DNA from 4 places in the Streptomyces sp. NPDC037100 genome. Region 1 is predicted to be linked to each of the others. Evidence: riboswitches for the same ligand, from Rfam matches in the RefSeq annotation. Region 1 holds a riboswitch; each other region holds the start of a gene.

The links. A riboswitch is a leader RNA that binds a small molecule or an ion and turns the genes downstream of it on or off. The one in region 1 is predicted to bind cyclic di-AMP.
Region 2: another riboswitch for cyclic di-AMP. It lies ahead of ACZ7EG_RS18780 (M23 family metallopeptidase); the one in region 1 lies ahead of ACZ7EG_RS14760 (transglycosylase family protein).
Region 3: another riboswitch for cyclic di-AMP. It lies ahead of ACZ7EG_RS10110 (M23 family metallopeptidase); the one in region 1 lies ahead of ACZ7EG_RS14760 (transglycosylase family protein).
Region 4: another riboswitch for cyclic di-AMP. It lies ahead of ACZ7EG_RS32550 (C40 family peptidase); the one in region 1 lies ahead of ACZ7EG_RS14760 (transglycosylase family protein).

What each region holds. Positions count from the first base shown of each region.
Region 1 is NZ_JBVJSX010000004.1:120,575-124,309, forward strand. Features, by position in the region: gene eno (phosphopyruvate hydratase) at 1-1,231, opposite strand, end outside; gene ACZ7EG_RS14760 (transglycosylase family protein) at 1,495-2,178, opposite strand; cyclic di-AMP (ydaO/yuaA leader) riboswitch at 2,183-2,347, opposite strand; gene ACZ7EG_RS14765 (transglycosylase family protein) at 2,576-3,535, opposite strand; gene ACZ7EG_RS14770 (cytochrome P450 family protein) at 3,656-3,735, opposite strand, start outside.
Region 2 is NZ_JBVJSX010000005.1:289,961-293,695, forward strand. Features, by position in the region: gene ACZ7EG_RS18775 (alpha-galactosidase) at 1-1,302, shown strand, start outside; cyclic di-AMP (ydaO/yuaA leader) riboswitch at 1,612-1,773, shown strand; gene ACZ7EG_RS18780 (M23 family metallopeptidase) at 1,778-2,680, shown strand; gene ACZ7EG_RS18785 (DUF6250 domain-containing protein) at 2,877-3,593, shown strand.
Region 3 is NZ_JBVJSX010000003.1:21,235-24,969, reverse strand. Features, by position in the region: gene ACZ7EG_RS10120 (dihydrofolate reductase family protein) at 1-631, shown strand, start outside; tRNA gene ACZ7EG_RS10115 (tRNA-Met) at 697-770, shown strand; cyclic di-AMP (ydaO/yuaA leader) riboswitch at 1,060-1,216, shown strand; gene ACZ7EG_RS10110 (M23 family metallopeptidase) at 1,228-2,262, shown strand; gene ACZ7EG_RS10105 (aldo/keto reductase) at 2,423-3,367, shown strand; gene ACZ7EG_RS10100 (PrsW family intramembrane metalloprotease) at 3,466-3,735, opposite strand, start outside.
Region 4 is NZ_JBVJSX010000012.1:139,835-143,569, reverse strand. Features, by position in the region: gene ACZ7EG_RS32565 (helix-turn-helix domain-containing protein) at 1-65, opposite strand, end outside; gene ACZ7EG_RS32560 (ATP-binding protein) at 279-737, shown strand; gene ACZ7EG_RS32555 (DUF6328 family protein) at 875-1,504, opposite strand; gene ACZ7EG_RS32550 (C40 family peptidase) at 1,587-2,060, opposite strand; cyclic di-AMP (ydaO/yuaA leader) riboswitch at 2,064-2,244, opposite strand; gene ACZ7EG_RS32545 (hypothetical protein) at 2,611-2,919, opposite strand; partial or broken gene ACZ7EG_RS32540 (ATP-dependent Clp protease proteolytic subunit) at 3,079-3,171, opposite strand; gene ACZ7EG_RS32535 (hypothetical protein) at 3,232-3,480, shown strand; gene ACZ7EG_RS32530 (hypothetical protein) at 3,531-3,659, shown strand.

The DNA of each region.
Region 1 (3,735 bases):
CGTCGAGGATCTCCTCGATGCGCAGCAGCTGGTTGTACTTGGCGACGCGCTCGGAGCGGGCCGGGGCGCCGGTCTTGATCTGGCCGCAGTTGGTGGCGACGGCCAGGTCGGCGATGGTGACGTCCTCGGTCTCGCCGGAGCGGTGGGACATCATGCACTTGAAGCCGTTGCGCTGGGCCAGCTCGACGGCGTCCAGGGTCTCGGTGAGCGAACCGATCTGGTTGACCTTGACCAGGAGCGCGTTGGCCGCGCCCTCCTCGATGCCGCGGGCGAGGCGCTCGGGGTTGGTGACGAACAGGTCGTCGCCGACGAGCTGGACCTTGTCACCGAGCTTGTCGGTGATGGTCTTCCAGCCCTCCCAGTCGTCCTCGAACAGCGGGTCCTCGATGGAGACGAGCGGGTACGCGTCGACGAGCTCCGCGTAGTACTCGGTCATCTCGGCCGCCGAGCGGTTCTTGCCCTCGAAGGTGTAGACGCCGTCCTTGTAGAACTCGGAGGCGGCGACGTCGAGCGCCAGGGCGATCTGCTCGCCGGGGGTGTAACCGGCTTCCTTGATCGCCTCGAGGATGAGGTCGAGGGCCTCGCGGTTGGAGCCGAGGTTCGGGGCGAAGCCGCCCTCGTCGCCGAGGCCGGTGGCCAGGCCCTTGCTCTTCAGGACCTTCTTCAGGGTGTGGTAGACCTCGGCGCCCCAGCGCAGGGCCTCGGAGAAGGACTCCGCGCCGATCGGGGCGATCATGAACTCCTGGATGTCCACGTTGGAGTCGGCGTGCGAACCGCCGTTCAGGATGTTCATCATCGGCACCGGCAGCAGGTGCGCGTTGGGGCCGCCCAGGTAGCGGAAGAGGGGGAGGTCGCTGGCCTCGGAGGCGGCGTGGGCCACGGCGAGGGAGACGCCGAGGATGGCGTTGGCGCCGAGGGAGCCCTTGTTGTCGGTGGCGTCCAGGTCGAACATCGCCTGGTCGATCAGGCGCTGCTCGGTGGCGTCGTAGCCGACCAGCTCCGGGCCGATCTGCTCGATGACCGCGAGAACGGCTTTCTCCACACCCTTGCCGAGGTAGCGGTTCGAGTCGCCGTCGCGGAGCTCGATGGCCTCGAAGGCGCCCGTGGAGGCGCCGGACGGGACGGCGGCACGACCCGTGCTGCCGTCGTCGAGGCCGACCTCGACCTCGACCGTGGGGTTGCCTCGGGAGTCCAGGATTTCCCGGGCTACGACGACGTCGATGGACGGCACGAGCATCTCCTTCTTGATGTGACGCGGTGACGCGGGTCGCGCGGACCCGGCGAGGTGCGGGCCCGGTGGCTCGCGACATGAGCCTAACCGGCTCCGGGCGATCGGCCACCGGGTCGCCCACCCCATGGACAGAACCGAGAGTAAATTGTTTCCGAACGGAACAAAGCCGGTTGCCGAAAAAACCCCGCCCCGGCGCGTACGGGGGATGACGCACCGGGGCGGGGAGTCCGTGGACCCTGGACGGGTCCGGCCGGGGCCGCTGCTTACTTCAGGTGCAGCTGCTGGCCCGGGTAGATGAGGTTGGCGTCCTCGATGATGTCCTTGTTCAGCTGGAAGAGCTTCTCCCAGCCGCCCTTGACCTTCTCGTCCGCGGCGATCGAGCCGAGGGTGTCACCCTTGACGACCTTGTACTCGCCGTCGCCCTTCTCGACCTTCTTGCCGGTCGGGGTGGTGACGGTCTTCTTGGCCGCCGGGCGCTCGTCGGAGCGGGAGGCCGGCTGCTGCTCGGTCTGACGGGTCTCGGTGCTCTGCGAGGAGCTTCCGGAGTCGCTCGAGGAGCCGCCGCCGGTGTAGCCGGCGCTCGACAGGCCCTTGCCGCAGACCGGCCAGGCACCCTTGCCCTGGCTCGCCAGGACCTTCTCGGCGATCTCGATCTGCTGGGCCTTGGTCGCCTGGTCGGCGGTGGAGGCGTACTTGGTGCCGCCGTAGCCGGACCAGGTGGAGGCGGAGAACTGCAGACCGCCGTAGTAGCCGTTGCCGGTGTTGATGGACCAGTTGCCGCCGGACTCGCACTGGGCGACCGCGTCCCACTCGGAGGCGGTGGCGGCGGAGGCGTTGCCGGCCGCCATCAGCGGGGCGGCGACGGCGGCACCGGTGACACCGGCGATGGCGATGGCACGAGTGGCCTTGGACGGACGGCGGTGCGTGCCCTTGCCGGAAAACAGCATGGAGAGATCCCCTCACCGACGCCTGCGAGGTGAGCTGTCGGGTTCGGGCCGGTTGAGTTGCCCGGCCGCGCCCCTCTCGGGACGCGGCTTCACCCCAAGCCCTTCCGGCAACCGGCCGGTCGGGCACTTACCTTGGGTCCCCCGCTCCTGCCTACGGCGCTTGACGCGACGACTGTTCCCGTACGGCCGCTGGCAGGATTCGGCGTTGCGGCAGCCGGGGCTCGCGGTGACGAGCGATCACGACCGTAGACACGCGATCCACTGAATTTCAAAGACGATCAGGGCTTCTGAGATCTATCTCTCACGGGCCCCAAATGGGACATTAGCCGCGAAACATGACGTCAACTCGCACGGTTTAGGGGGGACTTCGCCCCCCGTTTCCGCACTGCCCGAACGGCTACTTCTCGTCCGCTTCGCCCTCGACCGCGAGCGCCTGACCGGGGTGGATGAGGTCCGGGTCGGCGCCGACCTCGTTCTCGTTGCCCTCGTAGAGCGTGTGCCATCCGCCGCTGACCTGAAGGGCGTCGGCGATGGACCAGAGACTGTCGCCGACGCCCACGATGTAGGCGCCCTCGGACGCGTCGCCGGAACCCTCGTCAGCCTGCGCGGAGTGACGCCCCGTGGACTTCCCCGCACCATCGCCGTCGGACGCGCCGGTTTCGTCGGCGCTGGGGCCGCGATGACGGCCGGAGCCGGTGTCGGTCGGCCGCGAGGAGTCGCCACCCTGCCGGGCGCTGTCGGCTTTGTCGCCCTTGGAGGTGGCCGACGGGGAGCCGTCGGACTGCCGCTTCTGCGACGAGCCGGTGGTTTCGGTGGACTTGTCCGGCTTGGCGGTTTCATCCTTCGAGGCCGATGACGCGTCAGGTGACGACGAAGGAGAGGAGGAAGGACTGCCCGAAGGGGACGAACCGAGCGAGTCGAGCAGACCGGGCGAGTCGACCTCACCGGACGAGTCGGATGAACCGGACGAGTCCGACCCCTTGCCCTGCTCGAGGCCGGAGAGCAGTCCACAGGTGCGCCACGCGCCGACTCCCTGGTCGGCGAGGATTCTCTCGGCCACGGCTATCTGCTGTGAGCGGCTGGCCAGGTCGGCGCTCGCGGCGTAGTCGAGGCCGCCGTGGTTCTCCCAGTCCTCCTGGGACAACTGCAGGCCGCCGTAGTAACCGTTGCCGCTGTTCTGGCTCCAGGCGCCGCCGGTCTCGCAGTCCGCGACCTTGTCCCAGGTCGTGCCGTCGGCCGCACTGGCACCGGAGGCCCCGAGGAGTGGGATCGCGATGGCGGAGCCGGTCACTCCGGCCGCGACGAGGAGAGCCGGAGCCTGGCGTGGGCGACGGTGTCGACCGTTCCCGGAGAGCATACGGAGACCTTTCGCGCGACAGCGGTGATCGACGCGGCGTGAATCCCTCCGCGTTGATGGGTGAACGTATCGGCAGACGATCACTTGTCACAAGTTCATGCCGCGCAGATCACGTGAAGATCACAGGTCTGATGTTTCGTCACGTTCGGCCGGTGCTGCCGGTGCGAACTCCACCGGCAGCGTGCGCAGCCCGCGCATGA
Region 2 (3,735 bases), on a different contig from region 1:
TCGTACACGACCCCCGTCTTCGCCGGGCTCTTCAGCGACGGCGGGTTCGGCGGGGCGAGCCGCGCCTGGCACGCCTACCAGCGGGCGTTCGTGATCCCGGACGCCGACACGGACCGGCCGGTGCTGTTCAACTCCTGGGAGGCCACCGAGTTCGACATCTCCGAGGAGCAGCAGCGGGAGCTCGCCGGGCGGGCCGCCGCCATGGGTGTCGAGCTGTTCGTGGTCGACGACGGCTGGTTCGGGGCGCGCACCAGCGACCGGGCCGGCCTCGGCGACTGGACCCCGAACCTCGACCGCTTCCCGGGCGGGCTGAAGCCGCTCGCCGACCATGTGCACGGCCTCGGTATGCAGTTCGGGATCTGGGTCGAGCCCGAGATGGTCAACCCGGACAGTGACCTGTACCGCGCGCACCCCGACTGGGTGCAGTACCAACCGGGACGAAAGCGGACGGAGTTCCGCAATCAGCTGGTACTCAACCTCGCCCGCGACGACGTCCGTGAGTACCTGTGGGAGCAGCTCGACGGGCTCCTCTCCAGTGCGCCGATCGACTACGTGAAGTGGGACTTCAATCGTTGCTTCACCGACGCCGGCTGGCCGGACGACGCCTACCCGCAGCGGCTGTGGGTCGACCACGTGCACGGCCTGTACGCCCTGCTGGACCGGCTGCGGGCCGCCCACCCGGGGGTGGCCTTCGAGTCCTGCTCGGGCGGCGGCGGGCGGATCGACCTCGGTGTGCTGAGCCGGACGGACCAGGTGTGGACCTCCGACAACACCGACCCCCTCGACCGGCTCGCCATCCAGCACGGCTTCAGTCAGATCCATCCGGCCCGGGTCATGGCCGCCTGGGTCACCGACAGCCCGAACGCGATGCTCAACCACCGGGCCAGCTCGCTGCGGTTCCGGTTCGTCAGCGCCATGGCCGGGGTGCTCGGGGTCGGCGGCGACCTCACGAAGTGGACGCCGGAGGAGCTGGCCGAGGCGGCGCGGTGGGTGGGGCTCTACAAGGAGATCCGGACCGTGGTGCAGCGCGGCGACCAGTACCGGCTGCGGCCGCCGGAGGGCGGACTGAGCGCCGTGCAGTACGTCCTCGGCGAGGAGACCGTCGTCTTCGCCTGGCTCCAGGCGCAGCGTTACGGCGAGCCCGTTCCGACGCTGCGGCTACGCGGCCTCGACCCGACGAAGTCGTATGAATGCCTCGAAACGGGCGAAGTTCACCGAGGGGCCGTACTGCTTCATCACGGACTGCGGGTCGGTTTGCGCGGAGATCTGGATGCCGCCATCGTCCGTCTTAAGCGGAAGTAGCCATTCTGTCCGAATGGGGAATTTTAGCCGCTTAGGGATAACGTGCCCCGATCGCAAAGGAGATGAGGTCGGGGTGCGTGACCATCGTCATATTCGTGACGATGCGCTGTCGCCATGTTCACGTAATCCCCGCAATTCTCACGGCCATTGAGCAGAGCGGGAGATCGGTAATCCACGCTCGGTGACGGCACATGTGGCGACGCATCAAGAAAAACACCGTCACGGGCAACCGCAAGCTTGTCCTATTGCGTCGTGGTCGCTTACGTTCCACACCAATCCGGACGGACGCCTAATCCTGCCGCCGCCCGGAGTCCGCACACACTGACCCGACGTACGGCAGGAGCGGGGGACCCACAGGTAAGACGCCTGTTCCGGTTCCCGGAACGGCTTGGGGTTCAGCCGCGCCCCGGCGCGGCCGGGCATCTCCAGCCCGCACCCGACAGCTCACCTCGCAGGCGACGGAGAGGAATTCGCCATGCCCGCGAAGGGTAAGCACCGCCGCCCCAAGACTCAGCGTTTCACCCGCTCCATCGCCGTCGCCGGAACCGGTGGGGCCGCCCTCGCCCTGCCGCTCATGGGGGCCGCCGGCGCTCACGCCGCCACCCCGCAGTCGGCTCCGGAAAAGGCCGTCCAGTCCGCTCCGGCCGCCGGGAAGAAGGCCGCCGAAAAGGCCAGCGGCGTCCGCACGTACACCGTGCAGGCCGGCGACTACCTAGCGAAGATCGCCGACGAGCAGGACGTCAGCGGCGGCTGGAAGAAGCTCTACGCGGACAACCGTGACGCCGTCGGCTCCGACCCGTCGCTGATCCATCCGGGCCTGAAGCTGTCGATCGGCAAGAAGGCGGCGAGCGCCCCGAAGGCCTCGGCCCCGTCCACGCCGAAGACCTCGGCCCCGAAGCCGTCCGCCGCCGATTCGGCCCCGAAGGCGGAGGCCGCCGCGAAGCCGGCCGCCGCCGAGAGCAACGCCGGCGGCTTCACCCTCCCGGTGGCCGGTGCCACCGTCGGCACCCCGTACCACATGTCCGGCAGCATGTGGTCCAGCGGCTACCACACCGGTGTCGACTTCGTCGTCCCGACCGGCACCTCCCTCAAGGCCGTCGGCGCGGGCACGGTCGTCTCCGCCGGCTGGGGTGGCGCGTACGGCAACCAGGTCGTCATCAAGCTCGACGACGGCTACTACGCCCAGTACGCCCACCTGTCCCAGCTCTCCGTCTCGGCCGGCCAGACCGTGACCGCGGGGCAGCAGGTCGGCCTGTCGGGCGCGACCGGCAACGTGACCGGGCCGCACCTGCACTTCGAGATCCGCACCACGCCGGACTACGGCTCGGACGTGGACCCGGTCGCCTTCCTGCGCTCGCACGGCGTCTCCGTCGGCTGACCCACCGCACGACCACCTGCCTGACACGCGACCGAAGGCCGGACCCCCGATCCCCGGGTCCGGCCTTCGGTGTGTGCGCGTGCCGTCGCTCCCCCCAAGGGATCGACATGCGGCGGCAGTTGGGACAGAGTGATCACGACCGGAGTGCAAGCGCTTTCCGGAGCCTTCCCGGCGGATCCCGAGGAGTGGTGTCACCATGCCGACCACCCGCAGAGCGTTCGGAGCCCTGGCCGCCGGAGCCGCCCTGGCGGCTCTCGCCCCCACGGCCACCGCGCACGCCGCGTCCCCTCACCGCCGTCTCATCGCGCGGGACGACTTCTGCCACGGCCTCGGGCAGTGGGCGACCGAACTCCAGGACGGCGGCACCGTCACCGCCTCACGCGGCACGCTGGAGATCGACGTACCGAGCGGCGCGACCGTGTGGTTCAGGCGGCGGCTGGACGGGCCGTACATGCTCGAATACACCGCGACCCCCGTCTCCGAGGGCGGCGTCAACGACCGGGTCTCGGACCTCAACAACTTCTGGAACGCGACCGACGTCCGCTCCCCGGACGACCTCTTCGCGACACCGCGCGGCGGAGCCCTCGACGAGTACGACCACCTCACGACGTACTACGCGGGCTACGGCGCCAACTACAACACCACGACCCGGCTGCGCCGCTACGTCGGCGAACCCGGCGTCCGCCCCCTGGTCTTCGACTACACCGAGCCGCTGCTGGTGCCGGGCGAGCCCCACCGGGTGCGGATCGTGTCCGACGGCTCCACGGTCCGATGGTGGAACAACGGGCGGCTCGTCTTCGACTACACCGACCCGCAGCCCTACACCGGCGGTCATTTCGCCTTCCGGACCGTCTGGAGCCATTTCCGGATCAACGGATTCCGGGTCTGGCGACTCCCCCCGAAACATCCCTGACAAGCGGGGTATTCCGGATTTGGCGAACACTTTAGGAGTGGCTTATCTCACCGACCGTCAACCCTTTCCTACGGTCGCGTAGGTCACATTCGAAGGTGAATCATGAGCTGCTGTGGCAGACGATTCGAAGAGTGACAGCAAA
Region 3 (3,735 bases), on a different contig from region 1:
CCTCGCCGACGAACTCCAGCTGGTCCTCGCCCCGCTCTTCGTGGGCGACCCCCGGGCGCCCCGGCTCTTCGGCCCCGGTGGCTACCAGGGCGGCCGGCTCCGGCTGCTGGAGTCGCGGCGGATCGAGGACGTCGTCCTGATGCGCTACGAACCGACCGCCCCGGGCGCCGGCTCCCTGCCCGCCGCCGCCGACCATCACTGGCTGGCCCGCGCCTGTGAGCTGGCCGAGCGCTGTCCGCCGTCGGACACCGCGTTCAGCGTGGGCGCGGTCGTGGTCGCCGCCGACGGTACGGAACTGGCCCGTGGCCATTCCCGAGAGGGCGGCGACCCGGTGGTGCACGCCGAGGAGGCGGCCCTCGCGAAGCTCGACCCGGCCGACCCGCGCCTGCCCGGCGCGACGGTGTACAGCAGCCTGGAGCCCTGCGCTCGCCGCGCCTCCCGCCCCGCGCCCTGCGCCCGGCTGATCCTCGACGCGGGTGTCCGACGGGTCGTCACGGCCTGGCGCGAGCCGGACACCTTCGTGAAGGACGCCGACGGCAGCGGCCTCCTGGCGGCCCGGGGGGTGGAGGTCGTCGTCCTCCCGGAACACGAGGAGCGGGCCAAGGCCCCGAACCGTCACCTGCCGGGCTGAGCGCGGCCCGATCAGTGGGTGTGCGCGAGTGGTCCCGCGGATGGCGTACACTGGTGTCACAACGACGCGGGGTGGAGCAGCTCGGTAGCTCGCTGGGCTCATAACCCAGAGGTCGCAGGTTCAAATCCTGTCCCCGCTACTGAAGGCCAAGGGCCGGAATCCAAAAGGATTCCGGCCCTTGGTGCATTCCCCGGTGACGCCATTACGGTCGGTGAGGGAACCACCCCGTTCCGCATAACAACTGACGTACCGTCAAAACTCGTCGGTCACTTGTGAAGCGGTCAACTCGCCCGATTTGAGCCGGTCATGGCGGCAAAGTCCGCGCGAAAAAGGTTAATGATCAAGTGGAATCGCTGGAATACCCCTCGCGCCTCCATTAACGTTCGATAACGCAGCGCGGTCGTCCCAGCCGTCACAGAAGGCGGCTCCGTGCGCATGCGCCGAATCCTGAAAGGGAACCGGGGAACCACCACTTGGGGTGAATCGGGCGGATACCACCGTGGAAGCACGGCGGGTATACGCGCGTAGGAGACCTTCCTGCTCCGAACCCGTCAGCTAACCCGGTAGGCGAGAAGGAAGGAAAGGAGTACGCCCACGTGGCGTCCAACCGGCCTGCCCCCACGGCCCCGTACGCGCCGAAGCGCGAGACCGACACCTTCGGCTACGGCGGTCAGCGCACCGACGAGGGCCCGTTCCAGGAGTGGAACCCCACCGAGGAGTCCATCCGTCCCGTCCGTGGCCGGCATCGCGTCACCAAGCAGCGTGGCGGAGGCCTCGCCCGCAGCTCCACCGTCCTGGGCGTCGGCGTCATAGCCGCCGTGGGTGCCGGCGGCATGGCCAGTGCCCAGACCGGCAAGCCCCCGGTGTCCATCTCCGTGCCGGACCTGCCCTCGGTGGGTTCCCTCATCTCGGACGACGACACCCCCGAAGGTTCCGCCACCCCGCTCAGCAGCCTCGGCACCGCCACGGCGGCCACCGAGGAGAGCACCTCCGAAGCCGGCGCCGGCGAGGCGCTGCGCGCCCGGATCATGGCCCAGGTCGAGCACCAGCAGGACCAGATCGAGACCAAGGCCGCCCAGGACGCCGCGGCCGCCGCCGAGAAGGCAGCCGCGGAAGCGGTCGCCAAGGCGGAGAAGGAAGCCGAGGCCAAGGCCGCCGAGGCCAAGCGGAAGGCGGAGGAGGAGGCCAGGAAGAAGGCCGAGGCCGAGCGTCTCGCCGCCCTGGCCAAGCAGTTCACGCTGCCGACCTCCTCGTACACCATCACCTCCAGCTTCGGCCAGGCCGGCGCCTACTGGTCCTCCGGCTACCACACGGGCCTGGACTTCGCCGCCCCCACGGGCACGCCGATCAAGGCCGTGCACAGCGGCACCATCACCGAGGCGGGCTGGAACGGCTCGTACGGCTACAAGACCGTCCTCACCCTCGATGACGGCACCGAGATCTGGTACGCGCACCAGTCCTCCATCGGCGTCAGCGTCGGCCAGAAGGTCAGCACCGGCGACGTGATCGGCCGCGTGGGCGCCACCGGCAACGTCACCGGCGCGCACCTGCACCTCGAAGTCCACTCCGGCGGATCCGCGAGCGGCATCGACCCGATGGCGTGGCTGCGCGGCAAGGGACTGAACCCGTAAGCGGTACGTACCGTTGAAGCACCGACGGCCCTGACGACCCCCCGACGTCAGGGCTGCCGGACGTTGTGGCGTGCGGCGGCGCACGCCGGGCGGGAGTGTTTACAGGGCCTTTGCGTACGCCGCGGAATGAGGCGTTCCCCTCGGGGGGTTGACGTGCAGCATGACTTCACTGCGCAAGCTCGGCTCTTCCGACCTCGAGGTCTTCCCGCTCGCCCTCGGCGGCAACGTCTTCGGCTGGACCGCCGACGAGGACCAGTCGTTCGCCGTACTCGACGCCTACACCGCCGCCGGCGGCAACTTCGTCGACACCGCCGACTCCTACTCGGCCTGGGTGGAGGGCAACAAGGGTGGTGAGTCCGAGACGGTGCTCGGCAAGTGGCTGAAGTCCCGCGGCAACCGCGCGGACGTCGTCGTCGCCACGAAGGTCAGCCGGCACCCCGAGTTCCGCGGACTGTCCGCCGGCACCGTCAAGGCCGCCGCCGATGCCTCCCTGCAACGCCTCGGCACCGATTACATCGACCTCTACTACACGCACTTCGACCAGCCCGACGTGCCCGTCGAGGAGATCATCGGCGCGCTCGACAGTCTTGTGAAGGCCGGGAAGGTGCGGCACATCGCCGCCTCCAACATCTCCGCCGAGCGGCTGCGGGCGTCCCTGGAGTTCTCCGAGCGTGAGGGGCTCGCCCGGTACGTGGCCCTCCAGCCGCACTACAACCTGGTCTCCCGCGACACCTACGAGGGTGAGCTGCAGGATCTCGCCGAGCGGACCGGCCTGGCCGCCTTGCCGTACTTCTCGCTCGCGTCCGGCTTCCTCACGGGCAAGTACCGGCCCGGCACGACGGTCGACAGCGCGCGGGCGGGCAGTGCCGCCGCGCACCTGGAGACCGAGCGGGGCCAGCGGGTGCTCGCCGCCCTCGACGAGATCGCCGGGACGCACGACGTGCCCATGGCCACGGTGGCTCTCGCCTGGCTCGCCGCCCAGCCGACCGTCGTGGCGCCGATCGCTTCCGCACGGACGGTGGAGCAGCTGCCCGCACTGGTCGGCGTCGGCGAGCTGACCCTCTCGGAGGCCGAGACGGAACATCTGACGCGGGCTTCGGCCTGAGGCGGGGCGGGCTTCGCGGGGGGCGGTCTGAGGGTGCCGGTGTCTGGCGACGGGGGTCGGTCTGAGCGGGCGGGCTTACCCGGGGTCCGGTGTGGGGCCTAGGTGCGGTACGGGTTGTACGCGGGGTACGCCGTCGGCTGATGGCCGTACCCGTACACCCCGTGGACCGGCCAGGGCGGGGCCACCACCGGGACCGGTGGGGCGATGATCCGCGCCGCGTGGTCCAGCGCGGGGCGGGACACCCCCCGGCGCCGCCACAGTTCGCCGAGCAGTTCCCGCTCCCGTACGGCGAAGTCCGCCCGGGCGCTGCCCCGCCGGGCCCGGTGCCGCAGGAACGCCAGGGACGTCGCGTACGCCTCGTACCGGGC
Region 4 (3,735 bases), on a different contig from region 1:
GAGGAGCGCAGCGCGCGCAGTTCGGCGCCCAGTTTGCGGCGGCGCACCGCGGGACCGTGCTGCATGGGCTCCTCCTTACTCCTTCGGAGCCACCCAAATACGGTTTCGTGTCGCAGAGTTCACCGCTTTGAGCGACAGATATATGCATATCTTGGTGGATCGCCGACCTTCACGGGTGTTTCGGTGGCAGTCTGACGACGAAGCACCAGTCCGGGACCGTACTCGAACCATCCGCTCCGTGTCGGGCTACGGTCCCGTGGGAAAGGGACGACGTCGCCATGGCAGACCATCTGGAAGCATCCGTCACTCTGCCGAGCGATCCCGCCTCGGTCTCCGCAGCGCGTGCCTATGTGGTGAACACGCTGGCGGAGTGGGGCCTGCCGACGGACACGGAGGTGTCCGACACCGTCCGGCTCATCATCTCGGAACTCGCCACCAACGCCGTCCAGCACACCTTCGGTCAGTCGCCCACCTTCACCGTGGAGGTCGAGCTGGATCGCGACGAACGGCTGCGCATCGGTGTCACGGACAGTCACCCGCGCTTCCCCAGACGCCTGCCCGCAGCCGTCCAGCAGGACAACGGCCGCGGCCTGGTCATCATCCGCTGGCTGACCGCCGAGTGCGGTGGCAGACTCCGTATCCGCCCCACCCGCGAAGGCGGCAAGACCATCTCGATCGAACTCCCGTGGGCCGTCCCGGTCCGCCCGGTGACGACGGCGGGCCAGCAGGAGGCGTAGCCGGTCACAGCAGGACCTGAAGGCCCTCCCCACCGGGTGCCTCGACGCACCCCGGCCCGCGCGACCCACATCCGGGCCACCCTCGCGGCTCTACGCGGCCCGCTGCGCGCTGTGCGACCCGCCCGAGCCCGCGGCCCTCACCGGTGCCGCGCCGACGCCTCCCGGTGCGCTGCCGCCCCTCGCAGCTCTGACGGCTGCCGGACGGTGCGCCGCAGCGGTGCCGGGATCCGGATCTCGGCCCCCTCCGGCTCCTCCTCGGTGGTCTCCCCGGCTCCGTCCCGTTCCACGTGCAGCCCCGCCCGTCGCACCAGCCGGGGGAGTATCCCCCACAGCCCGACGCAGACCAGGAAGGTCGCGACGCCCGCGGCGATGCCACCGGCCCGGCCCGTGGTCACGTCGACCACCAGCAGCACCGAACCGCTGAACGCGAACACCAGCACGCTCAGACCGGTCGTGGCCAGACGCGAGGAGACCTGCACTATGCGGGGCTTGGCGCCCTGCTGGAAGAGGGAGCGGTGCAGCGCGGCCGGCGCGGTGAAGAGCGCGGCGGCCAGGACCGCCAGCAGCAGCGTGATGACGTAGGTGACGCGCTGAACCGTGTCCAGGTCCCCGAAGCGCGAGGTGAAGGCCAGCGACAGCAGGAAGGCGAAGAGGATCTGCACACCCGTCTGGGTGACGCGGAGTTCCTGGAGCAGCTCGACGAAGTTGCGGTCGGCGCGTTGCAGCGGAGTCTCGTTGCGCGCGGTGCAGGGACGGTGCTCGGCCATGACGTCACGGGTATCCACTTACGGCCGTGTCACGCTCCGGCGTGCGGCGGCGCGTCAAGGACGCCGCCGCACGCCGGGCGGATCACTTCACGCGCCCGTACCAGACGCTCTTGGTCCAGATCTTCTGCAGTCGCACCACGTCCCCGCTCTTCGGGGAGTGCCAGAGCTTGTTCTTACCCGCGTAGATACCGACGTGGTACACGTTGCTGCCCGAGTGGAAGAACACCAGGTCTCCCGCCTTGCGGTTCTTGGCGGAGATGTGGCGCGTCTTGTTGTACTGCTGGGCAGCCGTGCGGGGGAGCTTCTTGCCGGCCTTCTTGAACGAGTAGAGCGTGAGCCCGGAGCAGTCGAACCGGTGCGGCCCTATCGCCCCGTACTTGTAGGGCGAACCCTTCTTGGATGCCGCGATCTGGAGTGCCTTGGTCGCCGGTGTGGCTGCCGCGGCCTCGGAGGTGAAGCCGGGCGCCACGATCGAGCCGCCCACCGCGGCGATGGTGAGCGCCGAGGCCGTACCGGCTCGGGCCATGAGCGACGGGACACGATTGAGCGCAGTCATGCGCAACCCTTCGTCAGCCGCCTGTGAAGGATGACCTGTCGGATTCGGGCTGACAAAGTTGCCCGGCCGCTGACGCGGCTTCACCCCAAGGGCTGCTCGGGTCCGGTCATGGCGTGACCGTTCCGGCGACCCGTCGTGCTTGGGTCCTCCACTCCTGCCGATCCACTCCTGTCGACCGGTCATCCGGGCGGCGGCAGGACTCGGCGTCCGCCCGGATCGCCCCGCCACAGCGGCGGGGGCTTGTCGTCAGACAGGGATCTTGGCGCATGCCTGTCCGGATTTCCCAACGGAACCGGGGATTTGTGTTGTTACTCACCACTCACCCGTTCGGGTGGACACGTGTGCGTTCGCGCCACTGTCCACGGGTTCGCGGACCGTCGGACCAGCGGCGGAATACCCCAGTCCGTCCCCGGGCTACGCGTGTTGCGCAACCGGGAGGGCCCGAAAATCGGTCCTCCGCCTACTCCGAACAGGGGTACGTCTTTTGGTCCGTTTCAACTCAGCTCCGAACGCTCCGCCGTCGTCGGGCATCCGGACCGACGGCTTCGCGTCAACTGACGGACTCCGGGGGCAGGGTGAGCCGGGCCGTGCGCCGCTCACCGTCCAGCACGCGCAGCGCCCGGACCAGGGTGTCGGCGTGCAGTTCCGTCTCGCCCCGCTGGTGCATCAGGGCCAGAGCATCACGCAGCGCGGTCACCTTGCCGACGAGGGCCTGGGCGGCGCGCAGCCCGCGGTAGGTGTCGCCGTCGCGGGCCGGGTTGATGCGGCCGAGCAGGTCGACGACGTCGAGGTAACGGTCGATCAGTTCCGCCTCGGCGCGGGTCAGGGCGGGAAGCGACGGCAGTTCGGGCGGGAGCACCGGGGCCTCACTGCCCGGTCGGCGGGGCGAGGGTGGCCTTGCGGCCGGGGATGATCCCGTCCACCAGGCCGTACTCCGCCGCCTCCTGCGCGGTGAGGACTTGTCCCGCTCGATGTCCGCGCTCACCTGCTCCCGGGTGCGGCCCGTGTTCAGGGCGAGCATCTCCTCCATCCGGCTCCGGACGCGGGCCAACTCATCCGCCTGGATGGCCAGATCGCTCGCCTGACCGCGGATCGGCTCGGGCAGGGGCATCGCGGCGGAGCACTGGAGGGCCGGCCACTAGGCCCGTGCCCGTGCAGACGGAAGACCTCGGTGACCTTGTCCACGACCTTCCGCATCACGCGCAGGTCCGACGAACTCATCGCCTCCGTTCTCGGCAGGACGCTCGCCGCCCGTGAGTCCCTGGTCGTCGACGGCCGGCCCGCCTTCCCGCGGCTCGTCGTCCAGGTGTGGACGGAGACCCTGCGCAACGAGGAGCCGGCACTCCTGCTCGCGGACGGCTACGGCTCGGTCCGCGCGGCCTGGGGAGGATCGTCGAGGACTACCAGGAGGCCGGGATGATGCCGGGCGGACGTGGCGCCGGACCACGTGGCCCGCACGATGATGCCGCGGTGCTCGGGTTCATCGCCCAGCAGTCCCTCTTCGGGCCGGCGCCGGTCGAGGCCCTCCGGGACGGTCTGCGGGCGCTGATCGGCATGCGGGACGGGGACACGCCGACCGGTGGATCACGACTGGATTAACGTGCCCGAAACGCGGTCCGACTAGCCTGCCGCTCCACGCCACCTGGCACTTTGCCCCGTGGCCGCGGCAACCGGG